Regions from separate parts of the Streptomyces sp. NPDC111628 genome, predicted to be linked through region 1. Evidence: riboswitches for the same ligand, from Rfam matches in the RefSeq annotation. Region 1 holds a riboswitch; each other region holds the start of a gene.
What was found. Region 1 has a riboswitch for cyclic di-AMP ahead of ACZ7MF_RS10050 (M23 family metallopeptidase). Riboswitches for the same ligand answer to the same signal wherever they lie in the genome.

Region 1 (4,202 bases):
GCACCGGATCGCCGCGCAGGACCCCGACGGGGTCGAGCTACTGTTCGTCCACACCCTGCTGCAGAGCCCGACGGCCGCCCTGTGCCTCGGCCCGACCCCCGGAGAGACGCCATGAGTGCCACGGAGGAGAAGCTCCCGCGCGCCCTGTGGGTGCGACTGATCATCTACATCGCCCTGGGGCACGTCTTCGGCGGCTTCCTCTACCTGCTGTTCGAGGTGGGCGCCAAGTAGCGCCGTCCGCGGGCGGGTGACTCAGTCCAGCATCCGCTCGCGCAGCCGCTCCCGGGTCCCGGGAGTGAGCCGCAGGCCCTGCTCCAGGTAGGCGTCCACGCCGCCCCAGGTCTCCTCGACGGTCTCGAAGGCCGCCGCCAGGTACTCGGCGCGCGCGTCGAACAGGGGACTGAGCAGCTCCATGACCTCGGGGGAGTAGGCCGAGGCCGCGGAACCGCTGCGGCGCACCTTGTAGCGGCGGTGTGCGGCGTTCGACTTCAGGTAGTCCTCGACGACGGCATCCCGCTCGACACCCAGGGCGAGCAGGGTGACGGCGATCGACAGGCCCGCGCGGTCCTTTCCGGCGGCGCAGTGCATCAGGGCCGGGACGCTGTCCTCGGCGAGCGCGTGCAGGATGCGGGAGTGCTCCGCGGTGCGCTCCGTGACGATCGAGCGGTACGAGCCGATCATCCGGCCCGCGGCCTTGCCGTCGGCCAGAATCTCGCGCAGCTGGTCGAGGTCGCCGTCACGGACCATCTTCCAGAACTCGGCGCCGTCGGCCGGGTCGCTCAGCGGCAGGTTCACATTGCGCACGCCCGGCAGCTCGACGTCCGGGCCCTCGAGCTTCTGGTCGGCCGCGTTGCGGAAGTCGAAGATCGTGTGCAGGCCCAGCGAGGCCAGGAACGCGGCGTCCTCCCCGGTGGCGTGCGCCAGGTGACCGCTGCGGAACAGCACCCCCTGCCGCACCCGCCGCCCGTCCACGGTCGGCAGTCCGCCCACGTCCCGGAAGTTGCGCACGCCGGTCAGCTCGGGTTCGGTCGACGGGACCTGCTGCGTCACGGGGGCTCCTCCCACTCCGCCCCGCCGCCGCTGCTCGCCGACGGGCTCCACCCGACGATACGGCATCACCTGTGCGCGAAACCTGTGCGCGAAATGGCGTTCCGAGGGATATTCCGGACCGATAAGAGCCTTCTGTCCGAATTGGCACCTTAATAACAACTGGCCCTGAAATGGCGGAGGGTGAAGGAGGGGTGCGTGAGCAGCGTCATATCCGTGACCGTGCGTTGCCCGTCATGTTCACGTAATTCAACTGTTTCTCAAGGGGCTTCAGGTAAAAGCGCGCGGCGGAAATCGACGCAGGGTTACCGGATATTCCCGTAAAGGATCAATCGGAACACCTGTCGAGGGAACCCCTCGCTTGTCCCTGTGCGTCTTGGTCCCTTACGTTCACCACCGATCCGGACGGACGCCTAATCCTGCCGCCGACCGGAGCCCGCACTCATCGACCACCCGTACACGGCAGGAGCGGGGGACCCACAGGTAGAACTGCCTGTTCCGGTTCCCGGAACGGCTTGGGGTAAAGCCGCGTTTCGGCGCGGCCGGGCATCTCCAGCCCGCACCCGACAGCTCACCTCGCAGGCGCCGGAGAGGAATTCGCCATGCCCGCGAAGGGTAAGCACCGCCGTACCAGGGCCATGCGCCTGACCCGCACCATCGCCGTCGCCGGTACCGGTGGCGCCGCGCTCGCGCTCCCGCTGATGGGTGCCGCCGCCGCCAACGCCGCTCCCGCGCACTCCGTCTCCGAGCAGGCCGTGCAGTCCGTTCCGACGTCGGCCAAGAAGGCCGCCGCCGAGAAGAACTCCGACTCGCGCACGTACACCGTGAAGAGCGGTGACTACCTCTCGAAGATCGCCGACGAGCAGGACGTCGACGGCGGCTGGAAGAAGCTCTACGCGGACAACCGCGAGGCCGTCGGTTCCGACCCGTCGCTGATCCACCCCGGGCTCAAGCTCTCGGTCGGCGGCCAGGCCGCCAAGTCGTCGGCGCCGTCCTCCGCGCAGTCGCAGAAGCCCGCGCAGAAGTCCGCCGAGAAGTCTGCCGAGAAGCCCGCCGCCGCGAAGCCGGCTCAGAAGTCGACGGACGCCGAGAAGGCTTCCTCCTCGGACACCGGCAGCCAGTCCACGGGCACCACCAGCGGCTACACCTCCCCCGTCGCGGGCGGCACCGTCGGTACCCCGTACCACCAGTCCGGCAGCATGTGGTCCAGCGGCTACCACACCGGCACCGACTTCGTCGTCCCGACCGGCACCTCCCTCAAGGCCGTCGGCGCGGGCACCGTCGTCTCCGCCGGCTGGGGCGGCGCGTACGGCAACCAGGTCGTCATCCAGCTCGCCGACGGCCACTACGCCCAGTACGCCCACCTCTCCTCGCTCTCCGTCTCCGCCGGTCAGTCGGTGACGGCGGGTCAGCAGGTCGGCCTCTCGGGTGCCACCGGCAACGTGACCGGCCCGCACCTGCACTTCGAGATCCGCACCACGCCGGACTACGGCTCGGACATCGACCCGCTGGCGTTCCTGCGCTCGCACGGCGTCTCCGTCTGACGACCGGTTCCGCGCGGCCTCCGCGCCCCGAAGGCCGGACCCCAGATCCCCGGGTCCGGCCTTCGGTGTGTCCGGACCCCGGTGTACTCGCCGTACGGGCCCTCGCCGTATTCCGGAATTGACGAATACTTTAGGCGTGGCCTTTCTCACCGCCCGTCAATCCCTTCCTACGGTCGCGTAGGTCACATTCCAAGGTGAATCATGGGCCGATGTGGCAGACGATTCGAAGAGTGACAGCAGAGCAGTGATCGGGTCGTACGTGGCAGTGGGGGACAGCTTCACCGAGGGCGTCGGCGACCCCGGCCCCGACGGGGCGTTCGTCGGCTGGGCCGACCGGCTCGCCGTACTGCTCGCGGACCGGCGCCCCGAGGGCGACTTCACGTACACGAACCTCGCCGTGCGCGGCAGGCTCCTCGACCAGATCGTGGCGGAACAGGTCCCGAGGGTCGTCGGACTCGCGCCGGACCTGGTCTCGTTCGCGGCGGGCGGCAACGACATCATCCGGCCCGGCACCGATCCCGACGAGGTCGCGGAGCGTTTCGAGCTGGCGGTGGCCGCGCTGACCGCCGCGGCCGGAACCGTCCTGGTGACCACCGGGTTCGACACCCGCGGGGTGCCCGTCCTCAAACACCTGCGCGGCAAGATCGCCACGTACAACGGGCACGTCCGTGCCATCGCCGACCGCTACGGCTGCCCGGTGCTCGACCTGTGGTCGCTCAGGAGCGTCCAGGACCGCAGGGCGTGGGACGCCGACCGGCTGCACCTGTCGCCGGAGGGCCACACCCGTGTGGCGCTGCGCGCGGGGCAGGCCATGGGCCTGCGCGTCCCGGCCGACCCGGACCAGCCCTGGCCGCCCCTGCCGCCGCGCGGCACGCTCGACGTCCGGCGCGACGACGTGCACTGGGCGCGCGAGTACCTGGTGCCGTGGATCGGACGCCGCCTGCGGGGCGAGTCGTCGGGCGACCACGTGACGGCCAAGGGGACGCTGTCGCCGGACGACATCAAGACGCGGATCGCCTCGGTGGCCTGACGCGAAGGTCGGTGGTGTCGCGACGGAGGTCGGTGGTGTTCCCGGCGGGCCGGTGTCCCGGCGGTGCTAGCGCCGGGTCGGTGTCAACGCCGCCCGCTCCAGGCCCAGTTCGCGGGCCAGGGCCTCGTCCACCCACTCCTGCGCCCGGGCCCGCGACACCGTGCCCGTGTACGACGTGAGCTGCACCGCCAGCCCGTCCAGCAACGCCGTCAGCCGCAGGGCCGCGGCGTCCGGCTCGGGGCAGGAGAACTCGCCGGCGGCCACGCCCTCGGCGATGACCTCGGCGATCGCCGCCTTCCACTGGCGGTCCAGCTCGCGCGTGACCTCCCGCAGTGCGGGCTCGCGCGGCGCCGCCGCCCAGCCCTCGATCCACAGCCGCCAGCCCTTGGCCGGACCGGTCGGCGCATACCACCGCACGGCCGCCCGCAGCCGGCGCAGCGCCGACGTACGACGGGCGAGCAGCCCCCGCAAGTGGGCGAGGTCGTCCTCGGCGGCATGGGTGAACGCGGCGGCGACCAGGCGCTCCTTGGTGGAGAAGTGGTAGAGCACCAGGGCGTTGCTGACGCCGAGCGCCGCGGCCA
Region 2 (4,202 bases), on a different contig from region 1:
CATCCCGGACATCAGGCCGCTCTCCAGCCCGCCGAGGTCCGGCAGACCCAGGTCGGTGTTGATGCGCACCGTGCCGGACAGCTGCTGGACGTCCGACTTGGCGATCTTCTCTATGAGCTGCTCCGCCGTGACCTTCGGCAGGTCGGGGTCGCCGGAGTCGGCGAGCGCGGGGACGAGCCCGATCGTCGCGGCCGCCACTCCCATCACCGCGACCGGGACGACGTACCGCGCGGCCTTGCGCCGTCCGGCCCGCAGCTCCTCGCCCTCCCCGGCGGTCGTGTTGTCGTCGGAATCGATCGGTGCCATGTGTGCCCTACCTCCGTCGTCGGCGGCGGCTGTCTCGCGACCTCGCACTCGTTCACCCGTGAGCCGCCATTCTCACCCGAATCGGTGAGGATTGGTGTTTTTCCGTGGTGTCCATCTGACCAAATCGCCGGAGCACAAGCGTCAGACCGCGGGCTCAACTCCGCCTACTCCTGCGGGATGACACGCAGGGGTGCCGACTCCCCCGGCCCGTAGGGGACCGCGACGGACCGCGGGGCGGCGACGGACCGCGGGGTGCGGTCAGCCGGCCCGGTGGACCACCGCGTCGCACAGCTCCACCAGCGCGGCCTTCGCGTCGCACTCCCGCAGCGGGGCCAGCGCGGCCCGGGCCTCCTCGGCGTACCGGACGGTGTCCCGGCGGGCCTGCTCCAGCGCGGGGTGGGCGCGCAGCAGGCGCAGCGCCTCGGCGTGCCGCGCGTCGTCGCTCAGGTCGGAGTCGAGCAGCTCGCACAGCGCGATGTCCTCGGCGAGCCCCAGCCGGGCCGCCCGCTCGCGCAGCCGCAGTACGGGCAGAGTGGGGATGCCCTCACGCAGGTCCGTGCCGGGCGTCTTGCCGGACTCGTCGGAGTCGGAGGCGATGTCCAGGACGTCGTCCGCGAGCTGGAAGGCGACGCCGAGCCGCTCGCCGTACTGGGTGAGGACGTCCACCACCGTCTCGTCGGCGCCGGACATCATCGCGCCGAACCGGCAGGAGACCGCCACCAGGGAGCCCGTCTTGCCGCCCAGCACGTCCAGGTAGTGGTCGACCGGATCGCGGCCGTCCTGCGGGCCGGCCGTCTCCAGGATCTGACCGGTGACCAGCCGCTCGAAGGCGAGGGCCTGGACGCGGACCGCCTCGGGGCCGAGGTCGGCGAGGATCTGGGAGGCGCGGGCGAACAGGAAGTCGCCGGTGAGGACCGCGACCGAGTTGTCCCAGCGGGTGTTCGCACTGGCTACGCCGCGCCGCACGGCGGCCTCGTCCATCACGTCGTCGTGGTACAGCGTGGCGAGGTGGGTCAGCTCCACGACCACGGCCGAGGGCACGATCCCGGGGGCGTAGCGGTCTCCGAACTGGGCCGAGAGCATCACCAGCAGCGGCCGGAACCGTTTCCCGCCGGCCCGCACCAGGTGCTGGGCGGCCTCCGTGATGAACGGCACCTCGCTTTTGGTTGCCTCAAGCAACCCTTCCTCGACAGCAACCAATCCGGCCTGGACATCGACTTCCAGAGCCTGGTCCCGCACGCTCAGCCCGAACGGCCCGACGACGGTCACGAGGGGTCTCCTGTCTGCTGGTGTCTACTGGCGATTACCTGGTTTGTCGATAGGTCGCTGCCACCACTCAAGTCAGCGTATCCGGTCACGTTTCGATCACCGCTAGCGCCCACCGTTACAGGCTGGTCGGTATCGGATCATGAACGGTATGTTTTTGATCAGGTGATATGAGCAGATTTTGATTGATATCGCCAGAGGGGACGAGCCGGAGCCGGAGGGCGAACGGGCCGGAGCCGCCACCGAAGATCCCACCACTCCTCCCAACGGCCCGCACTTCGAGAACGTCACCCGATCGACAAGCCCGCCTCCTCCCCGCTCCCCCCTCCGCACCCTCCCCCTCTGCACCCTCTCCCTTCGCACCCTCTCCCCTTCCCCGCTTCCCGCCCCTCCCGGCTCGACACCCGAAGCCGTCCCCACCCGCGGCCGGTTGACCCCTAGTTGGGGTTAATGCCCTATTTGCCGTACTTGTTGAAGCCAGTGAGTTGGCTCACTCCGGACGCCCCGCAGGCAACCCCGTCGGAACCTGTGCCCTCCCTTTGCCCCGCAAGCCAGTTGGGGATTGACAGCAGCAAAGGATCAAGAGCCTCAAAGGCCTCAGACCAAGGTCAACAGGCATGTTGGGTGATTCCTGCACTTGTTCCGGACATGTGCTCTCGCATACGTTCCCGGCCTGTCGGGTGGACGCCGAATCCTGCCACCGCCCGTCGCACAGTCATCCACCCAACAAACTCGCAGGCAGGAGCGGGGGACCCAGGTAAGTCGCCGCACCGGTCACCACCGGAGCGGCTCGGGGTGAAGCCGTACCCGTCAGGGCACGGCCGGGCACCTCCCCGCCCGAACCCGACAGCTCACCTCGTAGGCGTAAGGAGAGGGACATCGCATGTCTGCCAACGGTCAGAACCGTCACGCCCGCACCAGCCGCCTCGCCCGCAAGCTCGCCGTGGCCGGCACCGGTGCCGCGGTGCTCGCGCTGCCGCTCATCGGCGCCACCACCGCTTCCGCGGCCACCCCGGCCGCCGCCACGACCGCCACCACGGCGGCCACGACTTACCCGGACAACCTCGACGGCTGGATCCGCGAGTCGCTCGACATCATGGCCCAGCACGGCATCCCCGGGACCTACGAGGGCATTCACCGCAACATCATGCGTGAGTCCTCCGGCAACCCGCTCGCCATCAACAACTGGGACATCAACGCCATCAACGGCACCCCGTCCAAGGGTCTGCTCCAGGTGATCGACCCGACCTTCCAGGCGTACCACGTCGAGGGCACCTCCTGGGACCCGTACGACCCGGTCGCCAACATCACCGCCGCCTGCAACTACGCGGCCGACCGCTACGGCTCGATGGACAACGTCTTCAGCGCGTACTGAGCCGCCCCGCCGCGGTAGCGCGTCACGCGGCAGCGCACCGAGCGGCAGCGCATCAAGAAGTACCGAAGATCCGATCGAGGACGACGGCCACGCCGTCGTCCTCGTTCGTCGTGGTGACCTCGTCGGCCACCGCCTTGAGTTCGGGGTGGGCACCGGCCATGGCGACACCGTGGGCCGCCCACTGGAACATGGGGATGTCGTTGGGCATGTCCCCGAAGGCGATCGTCCGCCGCCGCTCCAGACCCAGGTGCTCGGCGGCCAGCGCCAGACCGGTGGCCTTGGTGATGCCGCAGGGCTGGAGCTCCACCGTGCCGGGCCCCGACATGGTGACCGTCGCGAGGGAACCGACCACCGCGCGAGCCGTCGCCGCCAGTTCGTCGTCGGTCAGCTCGGGGTGGCGCAGCAGCACCTTGCTGATCGGCGTGGACCACAGCTGCGCACGCCGCTCGACGCGCACCGCGGGCAGCGTCGGGTGGGGCATCAGGTAGCCCGGCTCGATGAGGGTCAGCCCGTCGACGCCGTCCTGGTCCACGGCGGCGTGCACCTGGCCCACCTCGGCCTCGATCTTGCCGAGCGCGGTCTCGGCCAGCTCCCGGTCCAGGGTGACCGACCACAGCATCCGGTGCGCGCCGGCGTCGTACACCTGCGCGCCCTGTCCGCACACCGCAAGCCCCGTGCAGCCGAGCCGGTCGAGCAGGGAGCGCACCCGGGGTGCCGGGCGCCCCGTCACCACCAGGTGCCGCGCACCGGCCCCGGCGACCCGCGCCAGCGCGGCCAGCGACCGGTCGGAGACGGTGTCGTCGCCTCGGAGCAGCGTGCCGTCCAGGTCGGTGGCGACGAGTGAATATGCGGTGCGGTCCATGATCAGAGAATACGGACACCGCACCCGTCCGACTCACCCGTGACCGCTTCCGAACGAGGGCGTAGCGAGTGCGCTCGAACCCGCACGGGGTTGCACGAAGAGGCCCGATGATGTCCGAATCCTGACACATCATCGGCTAAAGCCGGTTCAGGGCCTGTGTCCCGGTTGGCAGCGACATGGCACGCCGACCATCCGCAGGCGCCAAGATCGCGTCCCGGGCCCCGCCGCCTTCGGTCGCACTGCCCAACAGCGGCACGTCACCCGTAACGTGTGGCCCGACCACGTGTCACGCGACGCACACCGATCGCGTGGCGCACACGGCGCGCACGGCGCACATGGCGAGCACGAAAGCGAGGCAGCACCCGATGCCCCCCTTCGATGTCCCCGAGGGCG
Region 3 (4,202 bases), on a different contig from region 1:
CAGGACTACTCCGTGGACAACGTCAAGATCGGCGTGAAGCTCGCCGTACTGATCGTGATCCTGGGTCTGGTCTACGTGAAGCGCGACGACGAGAAGGTGGACAAGCCGCTGTTCGGCCTGGTGGGCGCGCTGACGGTGGTGAACGTCTTCATCGCGGTGCTGTGGACCTGACGGCCGCCCCCGAGCCCTCGCCCGCGGACCGCAGCCCGGCCCGGGCCCGGCCGACCGCCCCCGCCGCGACCGCCAGCCACCCGGCCACCGCGATCCACAGCAGCGCCCGGCCGGGCGCGTCCAGCCACGGGACGTCGACGACGACGGACACCGAAAGCGTCGCCGCCGCCGTCATGCCGAGCGGGAAGACGGTCGACCAGCGGCGCACGTCGTAGCGCGGGCGGGGCCAGGCGATCTCGGCGGCCAGGAGCACGGCGTACCAGGCGAGGTCGAGCGTGAGCAGGAGGACGGTCACGTCGTGCAGGACGGCCTGGTCGTCCGCGTTCCACAGGTACATGCCGGTCCCGGCCGCCGCGAGCAGCTTGGCACCCGCGAGCGCCGAGATGGCGAGCGCGCCGCCCGCCACCCAGTGGTCCCCGGCCCCCCGGGCCACCTGTCGCAGGTCGAAGCGGAACAGCGCGATCAGGTAGAGCACGATCCCCAGCCAGAACGGCACCAGCGCCGCGTGCGCCAGCCACGGCGTCGAGGTGGCCGCGGCCAGCGTGGCGGCGAGCACGGTGAGCCCCTCCGTGGCCACGCAGCCCAGGAACACCGCCCCGGGCATCCGCCGCCCCCAGTGCTGCACCACCAGGAACAGCAGCCACGGCCACAGCAGGGCCGCCAGCGCCAGCAGCACCGCCGCCAGGAGCGACCAGCCGAGCAGGGAGAAACGGGTGCCGAGCACGGTCGTCGCGGCGACGGCGGTGAGCGCCCCCGGCGTCCCCGCCCGCTGCACCCACTGCACCCGGTCGGCCAGCAGCAGGTAGACGAAGTTCGCCGCCAGTATCAGCCAGGCGCCGCAGGCCAGCACCAGGGCGATCCGGGACAGGACCTCGCGGCCCGTCAGATGCAGGGCGACCGACACGATGCCGGTCGCCATCACCGCGGCCCCGGCCGCCGGTGGACGCTGCGCCCACCAGGCGCGCAGCGCGGAGGGATGGGTGGCCGATGACATGCGCCCGATGCTAAATACCTCGCCGATCAGCCCGGGCGCACCACGCTGTAGATCGACGACTCGCCGTCGTAGAAGATCGATTCCTCGCGGACGTACGCGCCCGGCTTCGGGGCGTGGATCATCATGCCGTCGCCGATGTACAGGCCGACGTGGCTGATGTCGTCGTAGAAGAAGACCAGGTCACCGGGTTGCGCCTGGGAGACGGAGACGGTGGTGCCCGCGTTGACCTGGTCGTAGGTGACGCGCGGCAGCGTCACGCCGGCGGCCTTCCAGGCGGCCTGGGTGAGGCCCGAGCAGTCGTAGGAACCGGGGCCCGTGGCGCCCCAGACGTACGGCTTGCCGATCTGGGCGCGGGCGAAGGCGATCGCCTTCTCGGCCTTGGTGCCGGTCGAGGTGCCCGGCGTCGACGAGCCCGAGGAGTCCGACGAGCCGGTGCCGCCGGAGGTCCCCGAGGACCCGGAGCCGCTCTCCTGCCGGGCGGCCTCCTCCCGGCGCTTGCGCTCGGCCTCCTCCTGCGCCGCCTGCTGCTTCGCCAGCTCGGCGGCCTTGCGCTCGGCCTCCTCCTGCTTCTTCTTCTCGATCGCCGCCAGCCGGGCCTTCTCCTCGGCGGTCAGTTCCGAGAGCAGCTCCCGCGCGGTGGCCAGCTTCTTCTGGACGGTCGACTTGGCCGTCTTCAGATCGGTCTGCGAGTCGGTGAGCGTCTCGAGGCTCTCGGTGGCCTCCCGGCGCTTCTTCATCGTCTCGGACTGCTGCGTGACGTAGTCGTCGACGGCGGTCTTCTGCCGGCCGGTGAGCCGGTTCATCAGCTGGTTCTGGTCGAAGTAGTCCTGCGGCGAGTCCGCCAGCAGCAGCGTCGCGGTCTCCGGGACCGAGGCGCCCGTGCGGTACTGGGCGGAGGCGAAGGAACCCAGCTCCTCGCGCGCGTCGTTGAGCTTCTGGGTGCGCTGGGCGACGTCGTCGAGGAGGCCGTCGACCTTCTTGCGCTGCTTGGTGGTCTTCTCCTTGGCCGCGTTGTACTTCTCGGTCGCCGACCCGGCCTGGCGGTAGAGGTCGTCGACCTTCTTCTCGACCTCCTCCAGGGTCGGCCGGTCGTCCGACGGCGTGGCGTTCGCCGTCTGGGACAGCAGGGCGACGGAGGTGAGGGCCGCGGTGGCGAGGGCCGGGGTCCGTATGCCCGCGACGCGGGTACCGGTGGGACGCGACTTGCGGTGCGACGCCAAGGAGGCGACTCCTTCCAGTGCTCCGCCTACCGGGTTAGCTGTCGGGTTCGGGCGGTGGTTCGGAAGGGTTGCCCTACGGCGTGACCGTCCTCGCGTCTCGTCGAGGGCGGTGCGGCCGATTCACCCCAAGGTCTCGGTGGGTCCCCGGCTCCGGGTGCCGTGCGGGCACGTCGGACTCGGCGGAGGCCGCGCGGACCGGCGAGGTTCGCCGGAGGGGGTCGAGCGGCCTGCCCCGCACCGTAGCCAACTCGTGTGGCCGCTGTGAAGGTTGGTGGGTGATATGCCCGATACATTTTCGTGACCTTTCGTTCGGGTGGCTCCGGGGCGGCCGCGGGCGTCACTCTTCGTGGTTCCGCTGGTCGCAGGGTGTGCCCGCGCCGAGGGGCGGCGGGCATTTTCCGGGGTGGCACCGGGTTGTCGGTGGGGCGCCCTAGACTCGGAGAGCGATGAGCAGCCTCTTTGACGACAGCTTCCTGGCGAACCTCCAGACCCCCCGGGGTCACGAGGAGGAACCCCCGCCGCCGCCCGAGGACGAGCACGGACCGGAGCCGGTGCCGCACGATCTGTTCGGCGGGAAGTTCGACGCGCCCCCGGAGCGGGACACCCACTACCGGGACGGCGCCCCGCGCCCCGCCCTGGACGCCGCCGCGCTCCTGGAGGGGCTGAACGAGAACCAGCGCGCCGCCGTCGTCCACTCCGGCTCCCCGCTGCTCATCGTGGCCGGTGCCGGTTCCGGCAAGACCCGCGTGCTGACCCACCGCATCGCCCACCTGCTGGCCGAGCGGAGCGTCCACCCGGGCCAGATCCTCGCGATCACCTTCACCAACAAGGCCGCGGGCGAGATGAAGGAGCGCGTCGAGCAGCTCGTCGGCCCGCGCGCCAACGCGATGTGGGTGATGACCTTCCACAGCGCGTGCGTGCGTATCCTGCGCCGCGAGTCGAAGAGGCTCGGCTTCACCTCGTCGTTCTCGATCTACGACGCCGCCGACTCCAAGCGGCTCATGGCGCTGGTCTGCCGCGACCTGGACCTCGACCCCAAGCGCTTCCCGCCGAAGTCCTTCAGCGCGAAGATCAGCAACCTGAAGAACGAGCTGATCGACGAGGAGGACTTCGCCGCCCAGGCCGCTGGGGGCACCTCCCAGACGGAGTCTGGGGGAGGTTTCGAGAAGACGCTCGCGCAGGCCTACGCGATGTACCAGTCGCGGCTGCGCGAGGCCAACGCCCTCGACTTCGACGACCTGATCATGACCACGGTCAATCTGCTGCGCGCCTTCCCGGACGTCGCCGAGCACTACCGACGCCGCTTCCGGCACGTCCTGGTCGACGAGTACCAGGACACCAACCACGCCCAGTACGCGCTGGTGCGCGAGCTGGTCGGCGTGCCCTCGGAGCACCCCGTCGACGTGCCGCCCGAGGCCGAGGTGCCGCCCGCCGAGCTGTGCGTGGTGGGCGACGCCGACCAGTCGATCTACGCCTTCCGCGGCGCCACCATCCGCAACATCCTCCAGTTCGAGGAGGACTACCCGGACGCGACGACGATCCTGCTGGAGCAGAACTACCGCTCCACGCAGACCATCCTCAGCGCCGCCAACGCGGTCATCGAGCGCAACGAGTCCCGCCGCCCCAAGAACCTGTGGACCAACCAGGGCAGCGGCGCCCAGATCACCGGGTACGTCGCCGACACCGAGCACGACGAGGCGCAGTTCGTCGCCGACGAGATAGACCGCCTCACCGACGCGGGCGAGGCCAAGGCCGGCGACGTCGCGGTGTTCTACCGGACCAACGCCCAGTCCCGTGTCTTCGAAGAGGTCTTCATC
Region 4 (4,202 bases), on a different contig from region 1:
CCGCCGTACCACCCGTACGCCCCGCCCGGCCCCCACCGGCCGTAGGTCCGCGGCGCGCGGACCGCCCGCTCAGGCGGACGCCCGGGTCAGCCTCCCGACCTCGTCCTCCGTCAGGCTCAGCTCGGCCACGCCCAGCAGCGCCGGCAGCTGCTCCACCGTGCGTGCGGAGGCGATCGGCGCCGCCACGGTCGGCCGGGCGGCCAGCCAGGCGAGGGCGACCGTGGCGACGGGAGCCTCGTGGGCCGCGGCGATCTCGTCCAGGGCGGCCAGCACCCGGCGGCCCCGCTCGGTCTCCAGGTGCTTGGCCGCACCGCCCGCCCGCGGGCTGTCCACCTCCGTGCCGGGCCGGTACTTGCCGGTGAGGAAGCCGGCCGCGAGGGCGTAGTACGGCACGGCGGCGAGACCCGCCCGCTCGGCGAGGTCGCGCAGTTCGCCCTCGTACGTGTCGCGGGAGACCAGGTTGTAGTGCGGCTGGAGGGCGACGTACCGGGCGAGGCCCTCGCGGTCGGAGAACTCCAGGGACGCCGCGAGCCGCTCGGCGGAGATGTTGGAGGCGGCGATGTGCCGCACCTTGCCGGCCTTCACCAGTGCGTCGAGCGCGCCGACGATCTCCTCGACCGGCACCTCGGGCTTGTCGAAGTGGGTGTAGTAGAGGTCGATGTGGTCGGTGCCCAGGCGGCGCAGTGAGGCGTCGGCCGCGGCCTTGATGTTCGCGGCGGACAGGCCCGGGTACTCGGGGTGCTGGCTGACCTTGGTGGCGAGGACGACGTCGTCACGGTTGCCGCGGGCCGCGAACCACTGGCCGAGGACGGTCTCGGACTCGCCGCCGCTGTTGCCGTCGACCCAGGCGGAGTAGGAGTCGGCGGTGTCGACGAAGTTGCCGCCGGCCGCCGTGTAGGCGTCCAGGACGGCGAAGGACCGGTCACGGTCGGCCGTCCAGCCGAAGACGTTGCCGCCGAGGGCGAGGGGGAAGACCTCGAGGTCGGAGGAGCCGAGCTTGCGCAGAGAAGTCATGTAGGGAGTCAACGACCGTGCCGGAGCGGGCGATTCCGGCAGGCACGCAAAATCCCCGCAAACCAGCAGCGCAGCAAACCGGCAGCCCTGACGTCGGGGGGTCGCCGTCAGGACCGCCGGTGATCAGCGGGGCGCGTCGTGGGCGGCGCGGATCAGGGGGTGAGCCCCTTGCTCTGCAGCCAGGACATCGGGTCGATGCCGGTGCCGCCGTCGGTGTGGACCTCGAGGTGGAGGTGGGCGCCGGTGACGTTGCCGGTGGCGCCGACGCGGCCGATGACGTCACCGGTGGTGACCTTCTGGCCGACGCTGACGTTGATGGAGGACTGGTGCGCGTACCAGAGCTCGGTGCCGTCGTCGAGGGTGAGCACGGTCTTGTAGCCGTACGACCCGTCCCAGCCGGCCGACGTGATGGTGCCGCTGTGCACCGCCTTGAGCAGCGTGCCCGTGGGGGCGGCGAAGTCGAGGCCGGTGTGGTGACCGGAGGCCCAGAGGGAGCCGGCCTGGTTGAACGTGGAGGAGATCGTGTACGAGGAGGTCGGCAGCGTGTACTGCTTGGCCAGCTTCGCGAGCCGCTCGGCCTCGGCCTTCTTCGCGGCCTCCTCCTCCGCCTTCTTCTTGGCGGCGGCGGCCTTCTCCTCGGCCTCCTTCTCCGCCTTGGCGGCGGCGTCGGCGGCCTTCTTCTCGGCCGCGGCGGCGGCTTCGGCGGCGGCCTTGGTCTCGACCTGCGCCTGCTGCTGCTCGGCCTGCGCCATGATCCGGGCCCGCAGCGACTCACCGGCGCCGGTGGTGTCGGTGCCCTCCGCGCTGTCGGCGGCGGCGGCCTGGGTGATGCCGCTGAGCGGGGTGGCGGAACCCTCGGGCTCCGACTTCTCGTCGTCGCCGGGAAGGAGCGAGCCGACGTTCGGCAGGTCCGGCATGGAGATGGACACCGGGGGCTTGCCGGTCTGCGCGCTGGCCATGCCGCCCGCTCCGACGGCGGCTATGACACCGACGCCGAGGACGGTGGAGCTGCGGGCGAGTCCGCCGCGCTGCTTGGCCACGCGGTGCCGGCCGCGTACGGGACGGATGGACTCCGCGGTGGGATTCCACTCCTCCCAGGGACCCTCTTCGGCGCGGTAGCCGTCGTAGCCGAAGGTGTCGGTGCCGTGCCCACTGGGCGCGGACGGGGCCTCGGGGGCAGGCCGGTTTGACGCCACGTGGGCGTACTCCTTTCCTTCCTTTCGCCTACCGGGTTAGCTGACGGGTTCGGAGCAGGAAGGTCTCCTACGGGTGTCTGCCGACCGTGTTTCCACGACGGCATACGCCCGATTCACCCCAATGTGGTGGTTCCCCGGTTCCCTTGCGGGATTCGGCGCGTGCGCACGGAGCCGCCTTCTGTGACGGCTGGGACGACCGCGCTGCGTTATCGAACGTTAATAGACGCGAGGCTCCGATTCCAAGCCGTTCCTCTTGATCATTACCGAATACCGCCGGGACGTACGCCTCACGACCGGTGAAAACCGGGCGAGTTGACCGGGCCTCAGTATTCCTCTTCGCCGCACTTTCTTCTGACGGTGTATCAGTTGTTATGCGGAGGGGGGTCGTACTGTCACGGCTCGTGACAATGATCATGATCGCCGGGCCGGGGACGCCGGACGGCGAGCAGCGCCATGTCGTCCGCCATGCCGCCCCCGGAGTGCCGGCGCACGTCCTCGGCGAGGGTGCCGAGCAGGCTCGCCGGATGCGGGAAGACGCGGCCGGCCAGCCGCGCCTGCGGATCGTAGAACTCGCCCTTCGCGTCGCGGGCTTCGGTCAGCCCGTCGGTGTAGAGCAGCAGCGTGGCCCCGCCGGGGAAGGCGGCCTCCTCCGCCCGGTCGGGCCACACGCCCAGCTCGCCCATGCCGAGCGGCAGCGCCGACTCGTGGGCGGGCAGCGGGCCGAGGGTTCCGTCGCCGTAGAGCAGCAGGGGCGGCGGATGGCCGCGGTTGACGATGCGGACGGTGCCGTCGCCGTGCGGGAGTTCGGCGAGGACGGCGGTGGTGAAGCCCTCGAAGGCGTCCAGTCCGTCGCGCCGGGTGCCCTCGCGCGCCAGCGCCCGCTCAAGGCGCTGCGCCACCGCCTCCAGCGTCGCCTCCTGCTCGGCCGCCTCCCGGAAGGCGCCGATCACGACGGCGACGGCGGCCACCGCGCCCATGCCCTTGCCGCGCACGTCCCCGACGATCAGCCGGACGCCGCGGGCGCTGTCCTGCACGGCGTACAGGTCACCGCCGATGAAGGCGTCGGCCTGCGCGGCCTCGTAGCAGACGGCGATCTCGAAGCCCGCCATCCGCTCGGCGGGTTCGGGCAGGACGGCGCGCTGGGCGGCCTCGGCGATCTCGCGGACGGAGACGAGGCGCTCGCTGCTGCGGCGGACCATGCCGTTCACGAGGACGGCGAGCACGGCGACCGTCGCGATGGTGATCAGCTCGGTGAGGGAGTCGACGTAGTGGATGACGCCCTTGCCGAGTTGCAGCGCGATGACCGCGGCGACCACGGCGACGCCGGTGAGCGCCGTGCCGCGCCGCGAGTAGAGGGGGGCGGCGATCAGGGGCGCGGCCGTGTAGAGGGGCCCGGCGGTGAAGTACCTCGGGGTGAAGATGTCGTACAGGATGGCGACGACGATCAGCAGCACGGGGAGCGCGTGCACGAAGGTCCGCCCGTACCCGGCCCGCCGGCGGGGCGGTGGTCCCGGGGGCGGCCCGGTCGGCGCCTCGTCGCCGAGGCCCGGGTCGGGCACGGGATCGCCGGGGAGCCTGCCACCGGCCCTGGCGGCCGCTCCCTCGTCGTCCACGTCACCTGGCCGCACCACTCGTCTCCCGCCGCCCCGTACGTCCGCGCCGCTTGCCGTCCCGGACTCCAGGGTTCCGGGGGCGGGGGCGGGCGGCGAGCGGTGAGGGGCCGACCGGATGACACGGGGCACCTGCGGAAACGCACCGAGGGCCGGAACCCTTTCGGATTCCGGCCCTCGGCCTTCAGTAGCGGGGACAGGATTTGAACCTGCGACCTCTGGGTTATGAGCCCAGCGAGCTACCGAGCTGCTCCACCCCGCGTCGTTGTGTTCACCACTGTACGTCATCCCGGGGGCGGAATGCACATCGGTATCTCCTCGCCCCGCTCTCCCTACCCCTCCAGGTGGCGGTTGGGCGCCTTCGCCCGCTGCGCGTACTCGG

Region 2: another riboswitch for cyclic di-AMP. It lies ahead of ACZ7MF_RS02230 (transglycosylase SLT domain-containing protein); the one in region 1 lies ahead of ACZ7MF_RS10050 (M23 family metallopeptidase).
Region 3: another riboswitch for cyclic di-AMP. It lies ahead of ACZ7MF_RS03175 (C40 family peptidase); the one in region 1 lies ahead of ACZ7MF_RS10050 (M23 family metallopeptidase).
Region 4: another riboswitch for cyclic di-AMP. It lies ahead of ACZ7MF_RS25860 (M23 family metallopeptidase); the one in region 1 lies ahead of ACZ7MF_RS10050 (M23 family metallopeptidase).

Annotation. Positions count from the first base shown of each region.
Region 1 is NZ_JBVKBZ010000002.1:495,445-499,646, forward strand. It holds gene ACZ7MF_RS10035 (helix-turn-helix domain-containing protein) at 1-115, shown strand, start outside; gene ACZ7MF_RS10040 (DUF6126 family protein) at 112-231, shown strand; gene ACZ7MF_RS10045 (tyrosine-protein phosphatase) at 253-1,050, opposite strand; cyclic di-AMP (ydaO/yuaA leader) riboswitch at 1,488-1,647, shown strand; gene ACZ7MF_RS10050 (M23 family metallopeptidase) at 1,650-2,591, shown strand; gene ACZ7MF_RS10055 (SGNH/GDSL hydrolase family protein) at 2,836-3,621, shown strand; gene ACZ7MF_RS10060 (TetR/AcrR family transcriptional regulator) at 3,688-4,202, opposite strand, start outside.
Region 2 is NZ_JBVKBZ010000001.1:456,072-460,273, reverse strand. It holds gene ACZ7MF_RS02240 (LolA family protein) at 1-306, opposite strand, end outside; gene ACZ7MF_RS02235 (polyprenyl synthetase family protein) at 565-1,575, opposite strand; cyclic di-AMP (ydaO/yuaA leader) riboswitch at 2,283-2,451, shown strand; gene ACZ7MF_RS02230 (transglycosylase SLT domain-containing protein) at 2,456-2,947, shown strand; gene ACZ7MF_RS02225 (HAD family hydrolase) at 3,000-3,809, opposite strand; gene fahA (fumarylacetoacetase) at 4,175-4,202, shown strand, end outside.
Region 3 is NZ_JBVKBZ010000001.1:641,334-645,535, forward strand. It holds gene ACZ7MF_RS03165 (hypothetical protein) at 1-171, shown strand, start outside; gene ACZ7MF_RS03170 (tellurite resistance/C4-dicarboxylate transporter family protein) at 149-1,165, opposite strand; gene ACZ7MF_RS03175 (C40 family peptidase) at 1,192-2,385, opposite strand; cyclic di-AMP (ydaO/yuaA leader) riboswitch at 2,392-2,577, opposite strand; gene pcrA (DNA helicase PcrA) at 2,832-4,202, shown strand, end outside.
Region 4 is NZ_JBVKBZ010000005.1:20,867-25,068, forward strand. It holds gene ACZ7MF_RS25850 (PrsW family intramembrane metalloprotease) at 1-45, shown strand, start outside; gene ACZ7MF_RS25855 (aldo/keto reductase) at 70-1,014, opposite strand; gene ACZ7MF_RS25860 (M23 family metallopeptidase) at 1,167-2,210, opposite strand; cyclic di-AMP (ydaO/yuaA leader) riboswitch at 2,221-2,378, opposite strand; gene ACZ7MF_RS25865 (PP2C family protein-serine/threonine phosphatase) at 2,603-3,823, opposite strand; tRNA gene ACZ7MF_RS25870 (tRNA-Met) at 4,009-4,082, opposite strand; gene ACZ7MF_RS25875 (dihydrofolate reductase family protein) at 4,153-4,202, opposite strand, start outside.